3 regions of the Pantoea sp. PGP6 genome follow, and region 1 is predicted to be linked to each of the others. Evidence: predicted binding sites of a transcription regulator. Region 1 holds the regulator's gene; each other region holds the start of a gene.
The links. The regulator ArgR, encoded in region 1, controls arginine synthesis, uptake and breakdown. The targets are predictions, from matches to a motif close to ANTGAATAAAAATACANT.
Positions count from the first base shown of each region.

Region 2: a site for ArgR is predicted at 2,640-2,657, ahead of argF (ornithine carbamoyltransferase). Genes of this name have one in related genera too.
Region 3: a site for ArgR is predicted at 2,699-2,716, ahead of argA (amino-acid N-acetyltransferase). Genes of this name have one in related genera too.

Region 1 is NZ_JBQBMA010000001.1:516,662-522,376, reverse strand. It holds gene mscM (miniconductance mechanosensitive channel MscM) at 1-1,990, shown strand, start outside; gene mdh (malate dehydrogenase) at 2,037-2,975, opposite strand; gene argR (transcriptional regulator ArgR) at 3,407-3,877, shown strand; gene yhcN (peroxide/acid stress response protein YhcN) at 4,366-4,629, shown strand; gene ACLIBF_RS02505 (YdgH/BhsA/McbA-like domain containing protein) at 4,725-4,997, shown strand; gene yhcN (peroxide/acid stress response protein YhcN) at 5,098-5,361, shown strand; gene ACLIBF_RS02495 (barstar family protein) at 5,415-5,684, opposite strand.
Region 2 is NZ_JBQBMA010000001.1:3,793,410-3,799,124, reverse strand. It holds gene pyrI (aspartate carbamoyltransferase regulatory subunit) at 1-370, opposite strand, end outside; gene pyrB (aspartate carbamoyltransferase) at 383-1,318, opposite strand; gene argF (ornithine carbamoyltransferase) at 1,609-2,616, opposite strand; gene rraB (ribonuclease E inhibitor RraB) at 2,778-3,197, shown strand; gene miaE (tRNA isopentenyl-2-thiomethyl-A-37 hydroxylase MiaE) at 3,255-4,016, shown strand; gene ACLIBF_RS18445 (OprD family outer membrane porin) at 4,389-5,715, shown strand, end outside.
Region 3 is NZ_JBQBMA010000001.1:997,057-1,002,771, reverse strand. It holds gene mltA (murein transglycosylase A) at 1-592, opposite strand, end outside; tRNA gene ACLIBF_RS04850 (tRNA-Met) at 796-872, shown strand; tRNA gene ACLIBF_RS04845 (tRNA-Met) at 931-1,007, shown strand; tRNA gene ACLIBF_RS04840 (tRNA-Met) at 1,085-1,161, shown strand; gene amiC (N-acetylmuramoyl-L-alanine amidase AmiC) at 1,272-2,516, opposite strand; gene argA (amino-acid N-acetyltransferase) at 2,749-4,089, shown strand; gene recD (exodeoxyribonuclease V subunit alpha) at 4,140-5,715, opposite strand, start outside.

The DNA of each region.
Region 1 (5,715 bases):
TCTGGCTAAGGATCTGTCACGCCTGCTGTCGCTGGATACGCTGGGCCAGCTCGGCAAAGCGATGGCAATGATGTTTACCAGCCGCAGCACCGTGCTGCCGATCATTGGCGCCCTGCTGCTGGTCGGCTTTAGCATCAGCTCACGGCGTCACTTCAATGCCTTCCTTGAACGCTCCGCCAGCAAAGTCGGCAAAGTGACGCAGGATCGCTTCCGGCTGACCATCCGTACTGTTTTCTGGTCGATTCTGGTGGCGCTGCCGCTGCCGGTGTTGTGGGGGACGCTGGGTTATGGTTTGCAGAACGCCTGGCCCTACCCGATTGCGGTCGCCATTGGCGACGGGATTACCGCTACGCTGCCCCTGCTGTGGGCCTTTATGATCAGCGCCGCCTTTGCCCGCCCCAACGGTCTGTTTATCGTTCATTTCCGCTGGCCGCAGAATCGCGTGGCGCGCGCCATGCGCTATTACTCCCTGAGTATCGGGCTGATTGTGCCGCTGATCATGCTGTTAATCGCCTTCAGCAATCTGGAAGATCGCCAGTTCTCCTCGTCACTGGGACGTCTCTGCTTCATTCTGATCTGCGGCGCGATCAGCATCGTCACCGTCAGCCTGAAACGCGCCGGTATTCCGCTCTATCTGGATAAAGAGGGCAACGGCGACAACATGGTCAACCGCATGTTGTGGAACCTGATGATCGCCATGCCGCTGATGGCAGCCCTCGCCTCGGCGATCGGTTACCTGGCGACGGCACAGGCTTTGCTGGCAAGGCTGGAAACCTCGGTAGCCATCTGGTTCCTGCTGCTGGTGATCTATCACATCATCCGCCGCTGGATGTTGATTCAGCGTCGTCGTCTCGGCTTTGACCGCGCCCGTCAGCGTCGTGCTGACATGCTGGCTAACCGTGCGCGCAGCGAAGAAGAGAAAGAGCAAGGCGCACAAAATACCGACGCGATTGAAATCGAAGAGCCGGTAATCGATCTGGATGCCATCAGTGCCCAGTCACTGCGGCTGGTGCGCTCAATCCTGACGCTGATTGCGCTGGTGTCGGTGATCGTACTGTGGTCGGAGATTCACTCCGCGTTCGGCTTTCTGGAGAATATTCAGCTGTGGGATGTCAGCACCTCGGTGCAGGGCGTGGAGTCTATTCAGCCGATCACGCTGGGGTCGGTGCTGATCGCGATTCTGGTGTTTATTATCACTACTCAGCTGGTGCGTAATATGCCGGCGCTGCTGGAGCTGGCACTGCTGCAGCACCTTAACCTGACGCCCGGTACCGGCTACGCCATCACCACGCTGACCAAATATCTGCTGTTGCTGATTGGCGGGCTGATTGGCTTCTCGCTGATCGGCATTGAGTGGTCGAAGTTGCAATGGCTGGTGGCCGCGCTGGGTGTCGGACTGGGTTTTGGTTTGCAGGAAATTTTCGCCAACTTTATCTCGGGTCTGATCATCCTGTTTGAGAAACCGATTCGCATCGGCGATACCGTCACCATTCGCGAGCTGACCGGCAGCATTACCCGCATCAATACGCGCGCTACGACCATTACCGACTGGGACCGCAAAGAGATCATCGTGCCGAATAAGGCCTTTATCACCGAGCAGTTCGTTAACTGGTCGCTGTCAGATTCGGTGACGCGCGTGGTGCTGACCATTCCTGCGCCAGCGAAGGTGAGCAGTGAACAGGTGACCACCATCCTGAAACAGGCTGCTGAACGCTGCAGCTATGTACTGGATACGCCGCCGCCTGAGGCGTTTCTGGTCGATTTACAGCAGGGGATCCAGCTGTTTGAACTGCGCGTGCATGCAGCAGAGATGGGACATCGCATGCCGCTGCGTCACGAACTGCATCAGCTGATTCTGAGCGGATTTGAGCAGCACGGCATTGAGATGCCGTTCCCGCCATTCCAGATGCGGATGGAAACACTGGGCAAGAAGCTGCCGGCCAGCAATGGGGCACCGGCCGCACGCGCCTATAAATCGGGCGGCCTGTAAACGACAACGCCCGGCTTAGCCGGGCGTTGTTGGGTTTACGCGGTGATTACTGCTTCACGAACGTTTCGCCCTGCTCAATATCTTTCTTCAGCGTCTCCAGCATACCGTTCAGCGCCTGCTGCTCGAATGGGCTCAGGCTACCAATCGATTTGCGTTCGGCAATGCCATTTTTGCCCAACAGCAGCGGCTGTGAGAAGAAACGCGCATATTCGCCGTCCCCTTCAACATAAGCACACTCCACCACGTTGGCCTCGCCGTTAAGCGCCCGCACCAGCGATAAACCGAAGCGTGCCGCAGCCTGACCCATCGACAGCGTAGCAGAACCGCCACCGGCTTTGGCCTCTACCACTTCGGTCCCGGCATTCTGGATGCGTTTAGTGAGATCAGCCACTTCCTGCTCGCTGAAGCTGACGCCTGGCACCTGCGACAACAGCGGCAGGATGGTCACGCCGGAATGGCCGCCGATAACCGGTACCTCAATCTCACCCGGTTGCTTGCCTTTTAACGCCGCGACAAAAGTATTGGCGCGAATGATATCCAGCGTGGTAACACCGAACAGCCGATTTTTGTCGTAGACGCCGTGTTTTTTCAGGACTTCAGCCGCAATCGCCACCGTGGTATTGACCGGGTTGGTGATCACGCCGATTAACGCTTTTGGCGCGGTGGTCGCCACCTGATCAATCAGGTTGCGCACAATGCCAGCGTTAACGTTGAACAGGTCGGCGCGGTCCATACCGGGCTTACGTGCCACACCGGCGGAGATCAGTACCACATCGGCACCCTGCAATGCTGGCGTGGCGTCTTCTCCACTAAATCCCTTGATAGCCACCGCAGTAGGAATATGGCTGAGATCGACGGCAACGCCCGGCGTTACCGGCGCGATGTCATACAGTGAAAGTTCTGAACCTGCGGGAAGCTGGGTTTTGAGTAGAAGTGCGAGCGCCTGGCCTATGCCGCCAGCGGCACCGAGTACGGCAACTTTCATTCTTAACTCCTTATTAAGGTGGGGCAGAGAAGAGCCGGAATTCCATCTGTGTCAGACCTTAATCAACAGCTCAGGTGATGACGCGTATCCGTTGTTAATTCTACGTATTTTCACACGTGATCTCCGGATTCAAAAGTTACATATCATCTTAATACCTGAATGACCGACAACTTTGCCGTCGGCAGACAGAGAACGGCTACGTGCGTTTTCTGTTACTACACCACCAATAATATAACAACTTTGCAACCTTCGCCTTTCGGTGCTGTGACAGGGGTTTTGGTCTGAGACGATTTCTTTGCTATTATCGCCGCCCGCTAGCCGCCCGAACCCTGCTCATCAATCAACCGATTGCATAAAAATGCATTTAAATGCATAATCACCACTCTGCCGCGGGCGGATGTGCGGTTATTCCCTCTATTTATTGGTAACCTATGCGAAACCCATCGAAACAAGACGATCTGATCAAGGCTTTCAAAGCCTTATTAAAAGAAGAAAAATTCAGTTCCCAGGGCGAAATCGTTCAGGCGCTCCAGGATGAAGGCTTCGAGAACATTAACCAGTCAAAGGTTTCTCGTATGCTGACCAAGTTTGGCGCGGTACGCACCCGCAATGCCAAGATGGAGATGGTTTACTGCTTGCCCGCCGAGCTTGGCGTGCCTACCACCACCAGCCCGTTAAAAAACCTGGTTCTCGACATCGATTACAATGATGCGCTAGTGGTGATTCATACCAGCCCAGGCGCTGCGCAGCTGATTGCGCGCCTGCTCGACTCACTGGGTAAATCGGAAGGCATCCTCGGCACCATCGCTGGCGATGACACCATCTTTATCACCCGCGCGCGCGACTTTACGGTTAAGCAGCTGCACGGGGCGATTCTTAACCTGTTTGAACAGGAACTCTGATAACAGAGCGGTTGATCGGGCCTCACGCGACCGTTCAACCGCCCTTTCTGCTCGCCCTGCCACTTACCCTGCCCTATTCTCCAGTAGATCAAACAGTTAATCCGAACTCTGTCCTGCTTTCGCCAATGCGAATATTGGTCATACCTTTTGGTCTGCTTAACCTTTTGCGGTATTTTACACTGCTTTACATCACCACTCTGGCGACATTACCCAGATCTAAATCAAAGACCAGTCTGATCGACCACGTATTTTCGCACAAAAAGATAAAGTGATTTATCTGCCTGTTTTTGCAATAAAAAACAGCGAAAAGGTCATTTTTCCGCCGTTTTTTATAACGTTGAGTTATTAAAAGTAGCCATAAGGATAAAGAATCACAAAAAAACATTATTAGCGGGGTATTAATTTCTTCCGTTATTAGTTCTATACTTCTTTTCGTGATGCAAATCACACCAACTAAAAAGATAAAAATTGACGACGAGGAAAAATACATGAACGTAAAAACTACTATCGCAACCCTGAGCATTCTCTCTGCCCTCTCTTTTGGTGCTGTAGCAGCAGAATCTGTCACCGCTGCGCAGGCGCAGGATCTGCAACCGGCGGGTACCATTAGCGTCAGCGGCGTAGCGGGCTCACCGATGGAAATTAATCAGCAGCTGAGCGAAAAAGCCGATCAGCAGGGTGCAAAAGCCTACCGCGTGATTGAGGCTTACAACAACGGTAACTATCACGCTACCGCCCGTCTGTACAACTAAGCCCAGCGCAACCCAATATCGCCAGCAGCCCACTTTTTGACGCGCGGTTATGCGCCTCGGTGGGATGAGGCAACACAGTTTCAGGAGAGTTGATCATGAAAACTACATTTGCTATTGCCGTACTCAGTCTGGCCTCCGTGTTCTCAGTCGGTGCCAGCGCAGCCAGCCTGGTCTCAAACCAGCAGGCACAGAGCCAGAATCTGCAACCGATGAACCAGACCATCAGCGTCAGCGGTCGGGACGGCGATCAGACCAATATCCGTCAGGTCCTGTCTGAGAAAGCCGATGCTCAGGGTGCCAGCCACTATCGCATCATCGAAAACAACCAGGACGACACCTATCACGTCACCGCTGAGCTGTATAAATAATTAACCGTTATGACGCCGTGAAAGGCGCATGAGAGACAAGAGTCGACGACCCGCTTCTTCTTTTCACCGCAGGTTGTTGAACGTATTGAGGAGACGAAAAATGAAAATCAAAACAACCATCGCTACAGTCAGCCTGCTTTCCGTTATGGCGTTCGGCGCATCTGCCGCGCAGCTGGTAACCGGCGAGCAAGCGCAGAATCTGCAGCCTGCGGGCACCGTAACCATCAGCGGTACAGCGGGTGCCCCCATGGATTATCGCGCTGAGCTGTCTCAGAAAGCCGATGAACAGGGTGCCAGCGCTTATAAAGTGATTGAAGCGCGCACCGGTGATAACTATCACTTCACCGCTCAGCTGTATAAGTAATTCCTCGTCAGATTTATGACGAACCCTTTGGCCCCGCTCGCCGGGGCCCTTTTTCATCTGACGTTAAAATGCAGCTGGCCTTCCAGCTCCTCTTCCGCTTCATCAAATAGCAGAATCAGCGCGCCATAACGTCGTCGCTGCCCTTTCCCCAGGTTCACAAACTCAATTTCCAGCGGCATCGGCAATGATTCGCCAGTGACCACATCCCATAATCCATCCAGGTCGCAGATCCGCCGCTCCTCCAGCGCAAAGCGCTCGCTGAACTGGCGAAAGAAGTGGGCCTGATCGACGATCTCATTGAAATCAAAACGCTCGGTTTTCATGCTGACGGCTCCCATCCTCCGTCTGCGGGCG
Region 2 (5,715 bases), 3.3 Mb from region 1:
TGGAGAAGACCGGCTCGCTGCGGCTGATGCAGTTGCTGTTCGGGCAGGTCAGCACCCGCTCAACGTGCTCCGGCAGCGTCGGGGCGATCTTCGCCACCACTTCATAATCGTCGATGCGGTTGACCGTGGCATGCGGTGCATAGACCGCCAGCTGATTGACCTGATCGTCGGTCAGAAAGGTGTTTTCAATCTTGATCAGATCCTTACGCCCCATCTCACCTGACGGCAGATTCAGGCCAATGGTGATGCGCTGATCGGTTTCGGTCAGACGGAACAGGGAGAGCAGCTTAAAGCCGACCTGCGCCGGGATATGGTCGATGACCGTGCCGCGCTTGATCGCTTCGACCTGCAATTTGTTGTCATGTGTCATCTGAGGATCTCCTTACAGGGCGAGTTCGCTGTTTAATACTAACGCCAGCAGAGCCTGGCGGGCGTAGATGCCGTTCCCGGCCTGCTGGAAGTACCAGGCGTAAGGGGTTTTATCGACATCGGTAGTGATTTCGTCGATGCGCGGCAGCGGATGAAGCACTTTCATGTTGTCACGTGCCGTCGCCAGGTCGGACGCCCGCAGAATAAACTGCGCTTTGACGTTGGCATATTCCGACGGGTCGAGACGCTCTTTCTGTACCCGCGTCATGTAGAGAATGTCGAGCTGCGGCATCACCTCTTCAAAGCTGTCGTGCCGTGACCAGACAATGTTTTTCTCATCCAGCATATCGGTGATGTAAGCCGGCATCGCCAGCGCATCAGGGGCGATAAAGAAGAAGCGGTTGCCGTCAAACTTCGCCAGCGCCTGGGTCAGGGAATGGACGGTGCGGCCATATTTCAGGTCGCCGACCATCGCCACATTCAGCTGGTTCAGGCGACTCTGGGTCTCCTGAATGGTGAAGAGATCGAGCAGCGTCTGGGTCGGATGCTGGTTGGCACCGTCACCGGCGTTGAGAACCGGCACGCCGCCGGAGAACTCGGTCGCCAGCCGCGCCGCACCCTCCTGCGGATGACGCATCACAATCGCATCGACATAGGTGCTGATCACCGAAATGGTGTCGGCCAGAGTTTCGCCCTTTTTCCCCAGCGAGGTGTTGCTGCCGTCGGCAAAACCTACCGCCGATGCGCCGAGCCGATGAATCGCCGTTTCAAACGACAAGCGGGTGCGGGTCGAGGCTTCAAAGAAGCAGCTGGCGATCACGTTGTGCTTCAGCAGTTCCGGCTGCGGATGCGCTTTGAGCTGTGCAGCGGTATGCAGCACCAGTTCCAGCTCGTCACGGCTGAGGTCGTTGATCGAAATAATGTGCTTGCGATATAGCGGGTTAGCCATAGCTTTCTCCTCTGCGCGGCCGGATTGCGGACAAAAAAAAGCCCCTGCTTAAGGGGCTTTTTTATGATCGGGTCGATGACCGAAAGAAACAGCGGCGCCGCCTGCGGTCAGGCGTGATTGAGCGTCAAATTGTCCGCTGCGCTGTAGCATATTTCCTCCGGCAAATTGTGGCGCATTATACCCATTCGCGGCCGGGCAGCAAGGAAAAATCGTGCCCGAGGGAATCGTTTGCGCCCGCTCCGGCACGGCCTGACTGGCACGCAGACAGACCGGCAATCTGACGCAGCGGGTCAGCGCTGACCGAGCGTCGCCACCATCACCGCTTTGATGGTGTGCATGCGGTTTTCCGCCTGATCAAACACGATGCTGTGCGGCGACTCAAACACCTCGTTGCTCACTTCCATGCCATTATGCAGATCGTACTGTTCCGCCATCTGCCGGCCCAGCGTGGTCTGATCGTCATGGAAAGCGGGCAGACAGTGCAGGAACTTCACCTCAGGATTGTGGGTCAGATCGAGCATCGCCTGGTTGACCTGATAATTTCGCAGCAGGGCGATGCGCTCTTCCCACACTGCTTTGGCTTCGCCCATCGATACCCAGACGTCGGTGTAGATGAAGTCAGCGCCGTTGACGCCGTCGGCAATATTATCGGTGAGGGTAATTTTACCGCCGGTCTGCTGCGCGACTTTGCGACACTGTTCTACCAGCGCGGCCTCTGGCCAGCAGCTTTGCGGTGCCACCAGCCGCAGATCCAGCCCGACCAGCGCCGCCGCTTCCAGCATGGTGTTGCCCATGTTGTTACGCGCATCGCCGACGTAGACCAGCGTCATCTGGCTGAGCTTTTTACCCGGCAGGTGCTCCTGCATTGTCAGCAGATCGGCCAGTAACTGGGTCGGATGAAACTCCGTGGTCAGGCCGTTCCACACCGGCACGCCAGCATGCTCAGCCAGGGTTTCCACCAGCGCCTGGCCGTAACCGCGATACTGAATGCCATCGTACATCCGGCCCAGCACCCGCGCGGTATCGCGCATCGACTCTTTATGGCCAATCTGGCTGCCGCTTGGGCCGAGATAAGTAACGTTAGCGCCCTGATCGTAAGCGGCAACTTCGAAAGAGCATCGGGTACGGGTCGAGTCTTTTTCGAAGATGAGCGCGATGTTTTTGCCTTTCAGGGAGGGGACTTCACTGCCACTTTTTTTAGCGTGTTTTAATTCAGCCGCAAGGCTAAGCAGGTAATCAATTTCGGCCGGGGTAAAATCCAGTAGCCTGAGGAAATGGCGCTGATACAGCTGACTCATACAACACTCCGGTAACCATATAAAGTGAATTAAAATTCAATCTAACCGTATGAATATGCATTTTCAAGCCCGATGAGAATAAACTTTTCGTTTTGTGTAGTGGCGCGACAGGCAGTGTGGGAAAATAATTGTTTATTGCCGAACTCAGAGAGGACATCGTCATGGCATATGAAGCATTATTGGAAGAGCAGCGTGAAGAGACGCGCCTGATCATTGAAGAGCTGCTGGAGGATGGCAGCGATCCCGATGCGCTTTATACCATCGAGCACCATCTCTCGTGCAACAACTTCGATTCACTGGAAAAGGCCGCGGTTGACGCCTTTAAGCTGGGTTATGAAGTGACCGAGCCGGAAGAGCTGGAACTGGAAGATGGTACCACCGTGATGTGCGTTGACATCATCAGCGAATCGGCGCTCAAGCCAGAGCTGATTGATGTGCAGGTTGAGCAACTGGTGAACCTGATCGGTAAATACAATGTCGACTACGACGGCTGGGGCACCTACTTCGAAGACCCGGACGCCGAAGATGAAGATGACGAAGACGCCATCGACGATGAAGATGATAACGGCATTCGCCACTAAGTCGCGCAGGGCGGGGAATTCTCCGCCTCTCTTCTTTTCCAGCCTCGTTTTAACACCATGAACTACGCACCGTTACTTGAACCGATTTATCAGTTTCTGCACTGCCGTACGCCCCAGGCCTGGATTGATGAGGCGCGTAAACCGGAAAATCTGACCCTGTTATTAACCGATCACCTGGTGTGCGAGCTGAAAGCCGCGCAGACCGCGGTGTGGTTGATCCGCAAATATGTGGCCGACAAACCCAGCGGTGAGGCGATTCTCGGCTGGCTGAAACCGTACGAAGATTTTATCTTCCGCGAAGATGGCGACAGCGACTTTATCAATGCGCATAAAAATCTCACCAAACGCATCATCGTCCGTAATGAACTGCCGTGGGCGGATGATCTGGTGGAAAAGATGGTGCTGCTGATTAAAGAAGAGCTGCATCACTTTTATCAGGTATGGGAAATTATGCAGTCGCGCGGGCTGGTCTATCAGAAGATCACGTCCAGCCGCTACGCGAAATCGCTGCTGCGTGAGGTCACCACCCATGAGCCAGAGACGCTGGTGGATAAGCTGATTTGCGGTGCCTATATTGAAGCGCGATCCTGTGAGCGGTTTGCCAGTCTGGCGCCGTGGCTGGATGCGGATCTGGAGAGCTTTTATATCTCACTGCTGCGATCGGAAGCGCGTCACTATCAGGACTATTTAACCCTGGCGGCCCGAATATCCGCGAAGGATATCGCGCCCAGGGTACAGGCGATCGGGGCAACCGAAGCGCGCTTAATCAGCGAACCGGACAGCGAACTACGTTTTCACAGCGGGTTACCGGCATTCTGATAAAAGTAAACGGCGCTGTTACGGCGGCCGTTTATTTTTTTAAATTGAACCGGTTTGATTTAGTTAATAATAATCATGTAAACGTTAATTATTAAGTTAATGCGGCTTAGTAACTTTCGCTAAATATTATTTGCGTCATCCCTCACAGAATGTTTTTTCTCTGCTGTTTTTTCTCTGCGGAATAAGTATATTGCCCTTGCCGAATTAGGGTTGTTATTATTTTAAGCAAAACCTGATTTACACTTTCTCTTTGCCAGAGAGGGAGTGTGAATCAGGTTTTTTTTTGCGCCTGGTACAGACGGAAAACAGGTCAGACACCTTATTCCGGACTGCCAATTTTGCTAACACGCATTTAATGGAAGGAGTCTTAAAATGAGGGGAAGGACCTGTATTCTGTTATTTATTCCACTGTTTTTTCCGCCGTCTGTGGCGTGGGCCGATTATTCCGATGCGCCTGCGCTCTCTGACAATGCTTTCCTGCACGATTCGCAGCTCGATCTCAGGCTGCGCAATTACTGGAAATATCTCAAGGAAAACGCAACACACCCTACCACCGTTCATAACGCCTGGGGGCAGGCGGCAAGTCTGGATTATCGTTCCGGCTATCTGTGGGACTGGCTGGGTTTCGATGCAACCTATACCCGCGTAATCAGGCTGGGGGCCAGCGACAACTTTGCCTCGCGCGGTCTGCTTTACGACAGCGGCGGTAATCAGCAAAAAGCGGACGCACACGGCTTTAGCAAGTTTGGCCAGCGCTATCTGAAAGTGAAACTGGGCGACAGGCAGGCGGGGTTCGAAGGGAAAGCGGGCTGGCAGGAGTTAAAAAACATTGGCGTGCTGACCAACACTAACCGCCTGTCGCGTAACAGTTACTCAGGCTATAGCGGCGCGCTGAACCTGCAGAATGTGCGGCTGGATTTGGCTTATGTGACCAAAACGATACGCCACGATTCGCCGGACAGCATTGCCCTGCAAACCCAGGATAAACGAACCATTGCGGCGATCTATACTGGCGCACTGAGCTATACCGGTGACCGTGGACGGCTCGCCTACGCATTTGGCGAAGCGCAGGATTACCAGCGGCGTCATGTTATCGAAGCGAGTTACTCGCTCTCGCCGCACTGGCGTCTCTCCTCGCAAATTTATGGCAGTCAGGGGCTGGAAAATTATAAAAATATGGCGGCCAGCAAAAGATCGTTCGACGATCGTGCCTGGCACTATGTCGGCGAAGCTGACTGGATTAACGATGGATGGACACAAAAACTGGCTGCCGCCTGGACCTCGGCGCCCAAACATAATGCGGTGGGATATTATGCGCGGCCGCTGACAAAAAATACCCGCGGGCGTTTTACCTCACTCACCTCTGCCGGGAAAGATTATACCCGTGATAAAGAACTGGCCCTGGTGGCGCAGACGGAGTTTGAAATTTCAAAAGGCATTTTTAGTGGGTTTCAGATTAACTATGGGCAGTTTAAATACCGTAATGCGCATATACGTTCGGGAGAAATTGCGCTGATTAATCGCTTTATCGAACCTCATCCAGCCCTGAAAAATCTCTCCATCTCTACGCTGTTCGGTTATGGCTGGTCATATAAGAATAATAAAGAAACGCCGCTATTTAATGCGCAAGGAAACGCTATGCGTTCTCCCTGTCTTTCGGCCGAAATCGCGATTGAGTATAAATTAAACCTGTTCAAAT
Region 3 (5,715 bases), 480 kb from region 1:
TCATCGGGCGACCATCGCCAAAGTCGACGTAACCACTGCCCTGCACATCCATCATGAAATTATCAATCAGCGAGTTGCTGTAGGCGATGACGTAACGATCGTCGAGGCCGCCACTATAGATAGAAGCGCGGCTCGGGAGTTTTTCTCCGCGCTTACGCGGCGGCATGCGGTAAATCGGGTACTGGAATTCGCCCTGACGGGTATAGCGCGCTTCAACCACCGGCGTGTAGTAGCCGGTGAACTGCACGTTACCGTAGTTATCGGTTCCTTCCATCTGCCAGGCATTCAGGCCAAACTGCTGCAGCTGACGGGTATCCGCACCGGCCATCAGCCAGCTTTCGATGGCGCTGTAGGTGCCATTCTGACGGCTGTACAGCCCTGACGAGGCGGTCTGGATCTGGCGCACCTGCTCGCCAAAGTCCCGGCCATTCACCGGGCTGCCTTTGGCATTCGGCTGATTAACCAGCGCCAGCGGCTGTTCCAGTTTGCCATCTTTATATTGCTGACCGCGATCGGTCGGTTTAGAACTACAGCTCGCCAGCAACGCGATCAATGCGCCGGTCAGTGCAATCCTGGCCCAGTGTGCTTTCATTGTTGTCTCTTTTTATAAATGTTCGTCCCGCGACGATAGCAAAGCGCCCGACAGAATGAAATCCATCCGCTTTCTCCCCTTTGCCATCAGTTCAATAATTCGCCAGATGGTTGATTCCTTCAGCAACTGACTGTAAATTTGACCTTTATGTGCAAAAAGGGGTTGCATCAAATAACGCGCGGAGTATAGTGCGCATCCACGGACGCGGGGTGGAGCAGCCTGGTAGCTCGTCGGGCTCATAACCCGAAGGTCGTCGGTTCAAATCCGGCCCCCGCAACCAATACTTCTGCAGCAGTTTACAGAAGTGACAATGTGAAAGTCGCTAAGCGCAATACGGACGCGGGGTGGAGCAGCCTGGTAGCTCGTCGGGCTCATAACCCGAAGGTCGTCGGTTCAAATCCGGCCCCCGCAACCAATACTTCTGTAGCAGTTTACCGAAGTAGAAATGTGAAAGACGCTAAGCGCAAAAATAAGTGCAAAGAGTAATACGGACGCGGGGTGGAGCAGCCTGGTAGCTCGTCGGGCTCATAACCCGAAGGTCGTCGGTTCAAATCCGGCCCCCGCAACCACTCATTTAAACACCTGAAAGGGTGTTTTTTTGTTTCTGCCGTTCCTGATTTCATCTTCATCGCTGCCTGACGTTAAGCAGCAGCGGATAGCACAGGCTACCCGCAAACCTTTATCGGTGCGCCAGCGCCGCCCCACTCTGCACGTATGCCTTGATTCCCTGCAAAATCGCCTCTGCCACCTGATGCTGATAACGGGTGGTGCGCAACTTACGCTCTTCTTCCACGTTACTGATAAAAGCCGTTTCCACCAGGATAGATGGAATATCCGGCGCTTTCAGAACCGCAAACCCGGCCTGATCCACCGTACGCTTGTGCAGATGGTTGATCCGCCCCATACGGTGCAGCACCTCTTTGCCGAACTTCAGGCTGTCATGGATGGTCTGCCGCTGCACCATATCGAACATGGTATGGTCGAGATAACGATCGCCGCTCTTACTGACGCCGCCAATCAGGTCAGATTCATTCTGGGTCTGAGCCAAGAAACGGGCCGCGGCTGAGGTCGCGCCGCTGGTAGAGAGTGCAAATACCGAGGAACCACGCGCCGCCCGGCTGGTGAACGCATCGGCATGAATTGAGACGAACAGATCGGCGCGCTGCTTGCGGGCTTTGGCCACTCTGACGCGCAACGGAATAAACACATCTTCATTGCGCGTCATGTAGGCCTTCATGTTGGCCTCTTTATCGATTAACGCTTTCAGCCGCCGGCCGATCTTCAGCACAATATCTTTCTCACGGGTTTTATATTTGCCGTGCGCGCCCGGATCTTCGCCGCCATGGCCGGGATCGATCATGATAATGATCGGACGATCGCGCCCGGCTTTACCCGGTAGCGGTGCCTGCACCGTTTCATCTTTCTCAAGATCGCCCTGGTTATAATCCCTCAGCAACGCCAGCAGCGGATCGTCTTCAACCTGATCCTTGCTCGGATAGAGATCCACCACCAGCCGGTGATTGATCCCCGCCACCGGCGACAGGTTAAAGATCTTCGGCGCTACGCTGCGCTTTAGCTCCAGCACCACCCGCACCGTATTGCTGTCAAACTGGCCGACACGCGCATTTTTGATGAAGGGGTCATCCACCCTCACCTGCTTATCGACGCCTTTCAGTACCGTATTGAGATGCAGACCTTCAATATCGATCACCAGCCGTTCCGGATGACTCAGGGCAAACTGCTTGTACTTCAATGCCACATTCGATTCCAGCGTCATACGGGAATAGGTTGATGACGGCCAGATGCGTACCGCGACGATATGGTTTTTAGCGGCCATACCGACCCGGCTGACGCTTAACAACAGTAACGCGCCGGTTCCTTGTAAAAATCGTCTGCGTGAAAAGTGGGAATTAAAATCCGACATGCCGCTCCAGCTGCTGTGTAATGTCTAAAAAAGCGCCAGTTAATCAAATGGCGGCGAAAACTTTATCCAATCCAGAAGGTGATGTCACCCCGGAAACCCTAAATAATGCAGGCTGTTAGCGGCTTTGACACCCGAAAAAACGTAAATTTTCGTCAGGATTAGCGCTTGCAAAATTGCAGCGAAAAGAATAAAAATACAAAAAATCCGAATAAACATTCACTGAGGGCTGGCTGTGAAGGAACGTAGTACTGAACTGGTTCAGGGTTTTCGCCATACCGTTCCCTATATCAATGCCCACCGGGGTAAGACGTTTGTCATCATGCTGGGCGGCGAAGCGATCGAGCATGAGAACTTCTCGGGCATCGTTAACGATATAGGCCTGCTGCACAGCCTCGGTATCCGCCTGGTCGTGGTCTATGGCGCCCGTCCGCAAATTGATGCCAGCCTCGCTGAACACCAGCTTGAGCCGGTCTACCACAAGTTTACCCGGGTCACCGACGCGCAATCGCTGGAGCTGGTGAAACAGGCGGCCGGTCGTCTGCAGTTAGATATCACCGCCCGTCTTTCGATGAGTCTCAACAACACCCCGTTGCAGGGCGCGCATATCAATGTGGTCAGCGGCAACTTCATTATTGCCCAGCCGCTGGGTGTCGATGATGGCGTCGATTATTGTCACAGCGGGCGTATTCGTCGTATCGATGAAGAGGCGATTCATCGTCAGCTGGATAACGATGCGATTGTGCTGCTTGGTCCGGTGGCGGTGTCAGTGACCGGTGAGAGTTTCAACCTCACTTCGGAAGAGGTTGCGACCCAACTGGCGATTAAACTCAAAGCGGAAAAGATGATCGGCTTCTGCTCTGAACAGGGTGCACTGGACAGCGAAGGGAATATCATCTCCGAACTGTTCCCGAATGATGCCCAGGCGCGCATTGACGAGATTGAAAGCAGCGGTGATTACCTTTCCGGCACCGTCCGTTTCCTGCGCGGCGCGGTTAAAGCCTGCCGCAGCGGCGTGCGTCGCAGCCATCTGATCAGCTATCAGGAAGATGGCGCGCTGTTACAGGAACTGTTCTCACGCGACGGTATCGGCACCCAGATTGTGATGGAGTCAGCTGAGCAAATCCGTCGTGCCAATATCAATGATATCGGCGGCATCCTCGAACTGATCCGGCCGCTGGAGCAACAGGGCATTCTGGTGCGTCGCTCACGTGAACAGCTGGAAATGGAGATTGATAAATTCACCATCATTCAGCGCGATAATCTGACTATCGCCTGTGCCGCGCTCTATCCCTTTATGGATGAGAAGATCGGTGAGATGGCCTGCGTGGCGGTCCATCCCGACTATCGCAGTTCATCGCGTGGTGAAATGTTGCTGCAGCGCGTGGCGTTGCAGGCGCGTCAGATGGGGCTGCAAAAGCTGTTTGTGTTAACCACCCGCAGTATTCACTGGTTCCAGGAACGCGGCTTTACGCCGGTTGATATTGAGTCGCTGCCGGAGAGTAAAAAAGAGATGTACAACTATCAGCGCCGCTCAAAAGTCCTGATGGCCGATCTGAGCCGAAACACGCTGTAATCGCCAGCAGGGCCGGACGGTTAATACCGCCGGCCCTGTTTGCCTGCCGGTTATCCTGCCTCGCCCAGCCGCTCAACCAGACCGCTACGCCGCTGCGTTTGCAGCTGTACGGCTCGCTGGAACACTCCAGGATCGCTGTAGAGCGTCAGCTGTTTGCGGGCGCGAGTAATCGCGGTATAGACCAGCTCACGGGTCAATACCGGCAAAAACTGGGTTGGCATCACCAGCGCAGTATGTTCAAACTCCGACCCCTGCGATTTGTGTACCGTCATCACCCAGGCAGTTTCATGCGAGGGCAAGCGGCTCGGCTGAATCGCTTTGATGCTGCCATCCGGCAACGGGAAAAAGACTTTCAGGTTGCCCTCTTCGTCGCGCAGCGTAATGCCGATATCGCCGTTGAACAGCCCCAGCGCACTGTCGTTACGGGTGATCATCACCGGTCGTCCGGCATACCAGCGCCCGCCGATCGCGGGGCGACGGATTCGCTGCAGCTGCATCAGCCGTTGTTCAACCCGCTGGTTAAGACCCTGAACGCCAAAGGGCCCGTCTCGTAACGCACACAGCAGCTGATAGCGGCCAAAGGCGGCCAGCACCTCGGCCGGTGATGCCTGTTGCCGGATCAGCTGCAAATAAGGCTGATAGCCCTGCGCCACATCATCCAGCATCGCCTGATAGGCTTCGCCACTGGTTAACGGCTGATAGCTGAGATCCTGATAGCCTGCGGCGAACACCGCTTTCACCTGCTGTGCATCGCCGAGGTTAATTGCCTGAGCCAGCTGGCCAATGCCCGATTTTGCGTCAAAACGGTAACTTTTTTGCAGCAGACAGATACTGTCGCGAACGGCAGGCGCCAGCCGATCGTCACTGCCCTGCAGCGCACACCCGGTCAGCAATGCGAGCTGTTCCGCACGTGCCAGACTGTAGCCGCTTTCGGTACAGCGACAGATATCGCCCAGCACGGCCCCCGCCTCGACCGAAGCCAGCTGGTCACGATCGCCAAGGAAGACTACCCGCGCATGGGCCGGCAGTGCGGCAATCAGCTTCGCCATCATCGACAGATCGACCATTGAAGCTTCATCGACCACCAGCACATCGAGATGCAGCCGGTTACCGGCGTGATAGCGCAGACGCTGGGTATCCGGCTGCGCGCCCAGCAGTCGATGCAGCGTGGTCGCTTCCGTCGGAAAGCGCTGACGTTCTTCCTCGCTGACGGCTAAATTTTGCAACGCGTTGCCAAGCGATTCGGTGAGCCGCGCCGCGGCTTTGCCGGTTGGAGCGGCTAACTGAATCCGTAAGTTGCTGGGATTAAGCCGTATCAGTGCGGCGAGTAGTTTGGCCACCGTAGTGGTTTTTCCGGTGCCGGGCCCGCCGGAAATAACGGCGGTCTTGCGGGTCAGCGCTACAGCGGCGGCGATTTTCTGCCAGTCATCCGGACGATTGCCGAACAGGGTATTCAGCACCTCACTGGCCGCCTCGGCGTCAAACGGCGATTTCACTTCCTGCAGGGCAAAGAAGCTCGCCACTCTGCCCTCGCTGTGCCACAGACGATGCAGATAGAGACGGCGGTTACTGAGTACCAGGGGGGTAATCAGGCTGCCGTCACTGACCGCAGACCAGCCGGCCAAC